Regions from separate parts of the Priestia sp. JSM ZJ58 genome, predicted to be linked through region 1. Evidence: riboswitches for the same ligand, from Rfam matches in the RefSeq annotation. Region 1 holds a riboswitch; the other holds the start of a gene.
The links. A riboswitch is a leader RNA that binds a small molecule or an ion and turns the genes downstream of it on or off. The one in region 1 is predicted to bind cyclic di-AMP.
Positions count from the first base shown of each region.

Region 2: linked by a shared signal. The riboswitch ahead of kdpF (K(+)-transporting ATPase subunit F) and the one ahead of ACH6EI_RS04050 (APC family permease) in region 1 are both predicted to bind cyclic di-AMP.

Region 1 covers NZ_JBISEM010000001.1:794,686-799,112, reverse strand. The annotation lists gene ACH6EI_RS04050 (APC family permease) at 1-1,671, opposite strand, end outside; cyclic di-AMP (ydaO/yuaA leader) riboswitch at 1,834-1,977, opposite strand; gene ACH6EI_RS04045 (N-acetylmuramoyl-L-alanine amidase) at 2,169-3,209, opposite strand; gene glnA (type I glutamate--ammonia ligase) at 4,132-4,427, opposite strand, start outside.
Region 2 covers NZ_JBISEM010000001.1:1,695,721-1,700,147, forward strand. The annotation lists gene ACH6EI_RS09110 (CHY zinc finger protein) at 1-177, opposite strand, end outside; gene ACH6EI_RS09115 (undecaprenyldiphospho-muramoylpentapeptide beta-N-acetylglucosaminyltransferase) at 355-1,422, shown strand; cyclic di-AMP (ydaO/yuaA leader) riboswitch at 1,582-1,724, shown strand; gene ACH6EI_RS09120 (hypothetical protein) at 1,797-1,934, shown strand; cyclic di-AMP (ydaO/yuaA leader) riboswitch at 1,950-2,090, shown strand; gene kdpF (K(+)-transporting ATPase subunit F) at 2,388-2,468, shown strand; gene kdpA (potassium-transporting ATPase subunit KdpA) at 2,493-4,154, shown strand; gene kdpB (potassium-transporting ATPase subunit KdpB) at 4,176-4,427, shown strand, end outside.

The DNA of each region.
Region 1 (4,427 bases):
TTCACGGGCTTTTTCTTCAGCCATATCGATGAATCGAAACAGCGGACGCACAAGACTGCGGTATTGAGAATGAAACGTAACAATACGAATATCAGGCTGCCACTTTTCCCACTTCTCTTCCATTCTCTTTTCGCTTTCTCGGTCAAAAGCAACGTGCACCGCAATAACGGTATCACCAATCGTTCTTGCATAGTTCAATGAATTTTCCACTACCTTTGTCATTCCTGCTACAGGAACAATGACCACACTTCCTTCAAGCTTTCCAATCTTTTCTCCTTGCTTAATACGAAGCTGCTCTCCTACCGCTTCATAATGCGTATGAATGCGATGAAAAATATAAACGATAACCGGTAAGAAAACGAGCACGGACCATACTTGTGAAAACTTCGTTGTAAACAAAATGATTAGCACCGTTAAGGTAATGAGGGCACCAATTAAGTTAATGGTTAGCTTTCCTTGCCAGCCGGCCGGCTTTTCTCTAAGCCATTTGACAATCATGCCTGTTTGAGAAAGCGTAAATGGAATGAACACTCCAACTGCATAAAGAGGAATTAATTGTTCCGTCGCTCCTTTAAAGGCGACAAGTAAGACAATAGAAGCAATTCCAAGGGTCACAATTCCATTTGAATAGCCTAGTCGATCGCCGCGAATTTGAAACATTCTTGGCATGTATTTATCAGACGATAAGTTTACGGCAAGCAAAGGGAAAGCTGAAAAACCTGTATTCGCCGCTAGCACTAAAATCAGAGCTGTGGTACCTTGAATAAAATAATAAAATCCATTTCGTCCAAATACACTCGATGCAATTTGTGATACAACCGTTTCATCTGCTTTTGGAGAAATGCCAAGCCAATAAGCTAAAAACGTGATGCCAGAAAATAAAACGGCTAAAATACCGCCCATCAGCATTAATGTATGAACAGCATTTTTTGCACCTGGATCTTTAAAGTTAGGCACTGCATTTGAAATAGCTTCTACACCAGTCAATGCCGAACAGCCTGATGAAAAAGCTTTTAATAATAAAAACAAACTAATACCTGGCACCACGGTACCGAGAGATGTATGAAGCTCAGGTGAAACTTGACCTGTCACTATTTTGAAGAAGCCCACCGCTATTAACAAAATAAGAGCAATAACAAATAAATAAACCGGATAAGCTAAGACAGAAGCGGATTCTGTTACACCTCGTAAATTTAAAACCGTAATAAAAATCACCAGCAAACACGCAATTACTACGTTATAGTGATGCAGCGTTGGAAAAGCCGAAGTTAAAGCATCGGTTCCTGCTGAAACACTCACGGCAACTGTTAAAATATAATCTACTAACAGTGATCCCCCAGCGATAAGTCCAGGATTTTCTCCTAAATTGGTTTTCGAAACAATATAAGCTCCTCCGCCTTGCGGATACGCATAAATAATTTGACGATATGAAAGAATTAAAGCCGTCAGCAGCACCAATACCCCAATCGCAATTGGAATCGAATACCAATAGGCAAGCACGCCCACTGTTGCAAGGACAATCAAAATCTGTTCTGTTCCATAAGCCACTGAAGATAAGGCATCTGATGATAAAATAGCCAGCGCTTTAAGCTTACTAAGCTTTTGATCGCCTAACTCTTTTGTTTTGAGCGGCTTTCCAATCAATAATCTCTTGAGAACTGAATAGTTCACGTAATTTCCCTCCGATGATTGCTTAGCTACTATTCACTGTTCGTTGCTAAGCTCCGTTACAAGTTCATGAATAAGTGATATTATCCCTAAAAAATACCTTTTTATGTTAAAAAAGCGCACAAAAAAAACACTAAGGGTTCTCAGCGTTTTTACACAGCTTAAACCTCCTCTCCAAAACGCTTATGGGGTTAGCTGTCGGATTCGGGCTATGAGAGTAGCCCTACCTTTTAAAAAAAAGGATTCACCCCAAGTGACAATGCACAAATTTGGGTCCCCCACTTCTGACGAATTAAGCGATAACAGGTCAATATAATTTTCGGTTAAAGAGTATGATCGATAACATGTTTCTTTCATAACTATCCTTTGTTCTTAGATAATATACTCCCGTACAAATGGTTTGTAAAGCATTATTTTACGTAAACGATAAAATAGTACTTAAGGCGCTTTTAAGGGGAAAACAAAAGGCCTTCTGCCTGCTTACAGAAGACCTGCTTTCTTTAACTTTTTGCTTTTAAAACGGCTGCTAGCTTGTTTTTCGTTTGAGGACCATAAATGCCATCTACATCATAAGGAAGATACACAAGCTGAAAACGTCTGACTGCATCTTTCGTTTGTACTCCATATATTCCGTCTACTGACCCTACTTTAAAACTAACCGCGTTTAATGCTCTTTGAAGCTGTTTCACTGCTTCTCCAGAATCGCCTTGTTTTAAAATTCCATTGGGAAGTGGATATTGTTCAGAAGGTGGTGTTGGAGTAGGTGTTGGTGAAGTTCCTGAAGGAATAACAATTGTTTTTCCAACCTGTAGTGTTAAAGGATCAGAAAGCCCTGTATTCGCTTCTTGAAGCTCCTGTACTGTTATGCCGTACTTCTGTGCAATACTGTACAGCGTATCTCCTTGCTTAATTGTATACGTTTTTTCACCTGGTTCAGAAGGTGATGGATTTGGTGTCGGTGTTGGAGATGGCGATGGATTTGGAACTGCACGACGAGGTAAATTTAAATATACGGCAATTCCTTTTGCATACGATTCACCCATGCTTTTTAAAAAAGCTTCATTTTGAAGAAGTGCTGCATCGGCGCTCCTATCAATAAAAGCTATTTCAGTTAGTACTGCAGGCATATTTGTTAAGCGAAGCACCGCATAATTGGCCGATTTTCGTCCACGATTCGGATGATTATACGACAGCAGCGTTGGCTGTACTTGCCCGTGCACAATCGATTGAAACGTTTTACTAGCATTGCTAGCGCTTCTATAAACATAATCTTCGTATCCTGTTCCTCCACCGGCATTTACGTGAATAGACATAAATGCATCTGCCCCCCACGAATTAGCTTGAGAAGCGCGCTGAGATAACGATAAAAAAGTATCTGTGGTACGGGTGGTTTTAATCGTAAAGTCACTGTAAGTGCTATTTAAATAGCTTATTAAATATTGTTGAATTTTTAACACTAAGTTTTTTTCATACAGTCCATTCGCTCCAACTGCTCCTGCATCTGCCCCACCATGTCCTGCATCAAGATAAATTTTTTTCATATTACTTGTCCCTCCTTATTGTTAACATATGCATGAGGGAAAAAAGTGCTACGTATACTAGCCTACTTAGTGAAAAATTACTAAAAAAGGAGATTGAGACATAACGAAATCACTTCAAACTCAAAACGAACAAATGGGATAAATGCGCTAGTATGGATGGCTTGTTACATCGCTGTTGAATTCCGTGCAAGGCTTCGCTTTCCGCGGGGGGGCTGGTGAGCCTCCTCGTCGCGTGCGCTACTGCGGAGTCTCACCTATTCCGCTTTTCCCCCAGGAGTCTTCGCCTGCCCTCCAATCAACTTCTAGAAGCAACTAAATAGATGAAATCTACGTTCATCCTACCAATAAAAAAATCCGCACAATTCATCGTGCGGTTCCCTCCTCCTAACATACTTTTGGTCCAGATTCTATTCTGGTTGATTAAATAGATCAGGAGGGTCTATTATTTATAACGTTAGGACCTATTTAAAAAGCAGAACGCCTACAACAATGAGAATAATCCAAATTGGAATGCTTATCAATATCCCTATCACTAAACCTTTAAAGAAATTTCCTTCTTTCATTTTTATTACATTCCTCTCCAACAGTATTTTCTAACGATACTATGATTGGCTGAAAACTCTCTGAAGTTATACTGAAATACAGTGCAGAGTGAACACATAAACAATCTCACTATCTGTTATACACTACTTTTACTTATAGATTCAATGAGACAAAAAGCTCATCCTTTTTGATTCATGTAAACAAATTCTTTCTTGTATGTAACAAAACAATAAAAAAGCTCCCTGTAAATTATACGACAGGCAGCTTTTTTATAAACAAGCTATATTATTCAATTTACGTATGTAGAATGTTATTTATTCATTGTGAAAAACAAAAAAGTCGGAGAGAACGTACAAACGATCTCTCCGACTTTTAAAAATTAATATTGGCTCATGTATTGGTCACGTTCCCAAGGATGAACTTGTGTACGGAACATATCCCACTCGATTTCTTTCGCTTCAACGAAGTGCTCTGCTAAGTGTTCACCTAATGCAGAAACCATCACTTCGTTTGATTGGAAGCTATCTAAAGCTTGAGCTAATGTTGCAGGTAAATCTACGATACCTTCTTCAACACGCTCTTCTTTTGTCATTACATAGATATTACGATCAATAGGTTTTGGAGCTTCAAGATTGTTCTTGATTCCATCTAAACCAGCTTTTAATAGAACAGCCA
Region 2 (4,427 bases), 900 kb from region 1:
TGTTGGCCATCTTTTAATGTCGTGATCCGCATGTGCGTTATGACATTGATAGCATGGATAATATGTATGACAGCAATAAAATTTTATTGCGATAATATCTTTATCCGTATGATAGTGCGTACAGCGCGTTTCGGAATCCACTGTGTCACCTTTTACTGCAGGTACAGATTTGTTCATTATCATCACTCCTTATGAAAAGTATAGCATGCTTTTATACGCCTTATCATACATATGTAAAAAGAAAAATGCTATAATAAAACCATCGTTTTACATGTCAGATTGCATGCTAAAAAGATTAGATAAAAATTGATGTCAAAACAGATCGATTAAGTGATGCAAAGAGAGGAAGAAAAAATGAGTAAGCAAGTTATCGTTTTTACCGGAGGCGGAACAGCGGGGCACGTAACGCCAAACATTGCCATCATGAAAGAATTAGACAGTGAAAAATGGGATATCCATTATGTCGGTTCTCACAATGGTATTGAGAAAGAATTAATTACAAAATTAAACGTTCCATATCATGCGATTTCAAGCGGGAAGCTGCGTCGATATGTAGATATGGAAAATGTAAAAGATGTATTTCGAGTAGCAAAAGGGGTTGGCGATGCACGTCGCGTGCTGAAAAAACTAAAGCCTTCTCTTGTTTTTTCAAAAGGCGGTTTCGTCACAGTTCCTGTGGTAATGGCTGCTAAATCTTTAAACATTCCCGTGTTCATTCATGAAAGTGATTTAACACCGGGACTGGCAAATAAAATTGCGCAGAAATTTGCCACTAAAATTTTTACTTCTTTTGATGAAGCCGCAAACTACTTTCCAAAAGAAAAAGTGCAGGTTGTTGGTTCACCTATTCGAAAAGAGCTATTTAGCGGAAGCGCAGCGAACGGGGAAAGCTGGCTACGCTTTTATGATAAGCGCCCCATTTTAACGATTATGGGCGGAAGTTTAGGAGCACGCCGTATTAATGAAATCGTTCGAGAGTCTTTGCCTGAACTGCAAAAGAAATTCCAAATTGTACACCTTTGCGGAAAAGGCAATATTGATACAAGCCTTGAAAAAGAGTCAGGATACCGTCAGTTAGAATACGTAAACGAACAGCTTCCTGATGTTCTAGCGGCAACTGATTATGTGATTACACGCGGTGGATCCAATGCCATTTTTGAGTTTTTAGCTCTTCATAAACCGATGATGATTATTCCTTTATCAAAAGCACAGAGTCGCGGAGATCAAATTTTAAATGCACAATCTTTTAAGAAAAAAGGCTACTGTATGGTTGTAGAAGAAGAACAGTTAACAAAAGAATTGTTTTTACGTGAAGTAAGTGAGCTTCAGCAGCAGGCAAGTACAATGAAGCGTACAATGCGTGAAGCAACAAAAACGGATGCTATTTCAATTCTTGTAAATGAAATTGAGAAAATGAGCTAAAAAAAGCGTTCTTATCTCCTCGATAAGAACGCTTTTTTTCTTCTGGAATTATTATTTTAAAATAATGAATAAATATAGAAAAATAAAGCTTTTAAAATTTCAAAAAATGTTGTTGACAGTAAATTTTAACAGGAGTAAGATTACTCTCATGAAACGTTCCACTGTGAAACGCTGAGTCTTTTCTGAAAGAGAAGGAAAGAGCGGAGGACCCAATTATCAGGGGTGAATCTCTTAATTGAGTAGGGTTACTTTCTTGACCCGAACCCGTCAGCTAACTTCGTAAGCGTTAAGAGAGAGGATGGTGTAATCGTGGTCGTTTTCTATAACAGCGGATAGTACGCTCCTTTCAAAATATAGGTGAAAGGAGCGTCAGGATGCATTTATCTAAGCAAATGATTCAAATGATTGAATATCGGGCAATGTGCGACCAGCAATCTTTTGATCTAGCAAACCGCTATTTGTCTACGTTAGCTAATCAAAGTTTTAAACGCAGCAGTAAAAGTCATCATTAAGTCTAAAAATTAAATAACAAATATACGCTTAATCAATTATGAGCGGGGGACCCAATATTTTGTACGTATGTACTAGGGGTGAATCTCTTAACTGAGTAGGGTTACTTCCATAACCCGAATCCGACAGCTAACTCCGTAAGCGTTTTGGGAGTAAAAAATTCGTGTCAATCACGGCTTATTTGTCGTGCATTAAACCGCGGAAGAGAACTCTCTTCTGCGGTTTTTTAGTGGAAAAAAATAGCATCACGTCTCGCGGTTAGCTTTTTTGGACGTGATGCTTTATGAAAAGAAACCGTCACTAAACTTAGAAGCTATCATTTTTGTCAGGAAACAGTTAGGAGGAAGCAACTTGGATATGATGATGCTTGGAACGCTTGCCTTATTAGCAACTGCTATGTACGGAATTATTCGCTGGTCGTCTCATGTAGTAGACGACAGAGAGGAGAAGTGAACATGTCGTTCATTTTGTCAGGTATTTCAGTTCTCGTTTTAATTTATTTAGTATATGTACTGTTAAATCCAGAACAATTTTAATAAGCGGAGGAATAAAAAGTGGGGATTTTTCTACTATCAGTTGCGCTGCTGCTTGTTTTTGTAGCGCTTATTGCAAAGCCCGTAGGTATTTATATAGCGAATGTGTTTTCAAACGATAAAAACACTAGCTTGATAGGAAAGATAGAAACGGTGATGTTTAAAGCAGCAGGAATTAAAGGGCTTAATCAGACGTGGAAGCAATATGCATTTGCTCTTGTTTTGGCGAATACGTTTATGATTTTTGTGGTGTACCTTATCTTCCGGTTTCAAGGGGTACTGCCGTTTAACCCAAGCCACATCAAAGGAATGGATCCGGCACTTGCTTTTAACACGGCCATTAGTTTTATGACAAATACGAACTTGCAGCACTACAGCGGCGAATCAGGATTGTCCTATTTCTCGCAGATGGCCGCCATTGTATTTATGATGTTTGCTGCACCAGCAACGGCACTTGCAGTAGCAATCGCTTTTATTCGTGGGCTGGCAGGGAAAGAAATGGGAAACTTTTTTGTTGATTTTGTAAAGTCAATTACGCGTATTTTACTTCCTATCGCTTTTATAACAGGCATTTTATTTATGTTTTTAGGTGTCCCTCAAACGTTAAGCGGAACGGTTACTGCCCATACAATAGAAGGGGCAACACAGCAAATAGCAAGGGGACCAGTTGCTTCTTTTCTTTCAATTAAAGAGCTAGGAAACAACGGAGGGGGATTTTTTGGTGTCAATTCAGCTCATCCATTTGAAAATCCTAACGCGTTGAGCAATGTATTACAAATCGTCCTTATGCTTTTATTGCCAACAGCACTTCCTTTCACATACGGAAAAATGATCGGAAAGCGTAAGCAAGGCCGCATTTTGTTTGTAGCGATGAGTATGCTGTTTATCGTTATTTTAAGCACAGCGTTCGTAACAGAGTGGGGTGGCAATCCAAGACTTGATGCTTTTCATTTGAACGAAGCGAACGGTTATATGGAAGGGAAAGAAGTCCGTTTTGGTGTCGGCATGTCGACGCTTTACGCCATCGTGACGACAGCAAGTGAAACAGGTGCAGTCAACACCATGCACGATACTCTTACGCCTCTTACCGGGTTGTTAACGCTTGGAAATATGATGTTAAATACCGTATTCGGCGGTGTCGGAGCAGGATTTATGAATGTCATGATGTACGTCATTATCGCCGTATTTTTATCAGGTTTAATGGTTGGAAGAACACCAGAATACGTAGGTAAAAAAATTGAAGGAAAAGAAATGAAGCTAATCGCCGTGACGCTTATTTTGCAACCGCTGCTAATTTTAGGAGGAACAGCTGTAGCACTTACCACTCATTTAGGAATAGAAGGTATATCAAATCCAGGCTTTCACGGGTTAAGTCAGGCACTGTATGAATTTACGTCGTCAGCAGCAAACAATGGATCCGGCTTTGAAGGACTCGGTGATGCAACGCCGTTTTGGAACATTTCAACGGGAATCGTTATGTATATTGGACGCTACTTCGGACTAATTACGATGCTGGCGGTATCGAGCTCACTAGCATCCAAACAGCTTGTTCCCGAAACACCTGGGACATTTAAAACAGATACGTCTTTATTTAGCGGCATTTTAATTGGAACTACCGTTATTGTAGGAGCACTTACGTTTTTCCCAGTGCTTGTGCTTGGGCCGGTTGCTGAGTATTTAACACTGTAATCAAGAAAGCGGAGGATCATAATGAATAAACGGAATTTTGCAAATAATATTGAATTGGATCGCAACAGTCATATTCAAGGTTCTGTGGATACACAAGCTTCATCGATTTTTATTCAATCAGTAAAGCAGGCTTTTATCAAGCTCAGCCCAAGAACGATGATAAAAAACCCTATCATGTTCGTAGTAGAAATCGGGTTTATAATTACGCTTTTTTTAGCCGTTGTTCCGGACCTTTTCGGAGAAAGTACAGTAAGCACAGGATTTAATGTTGCC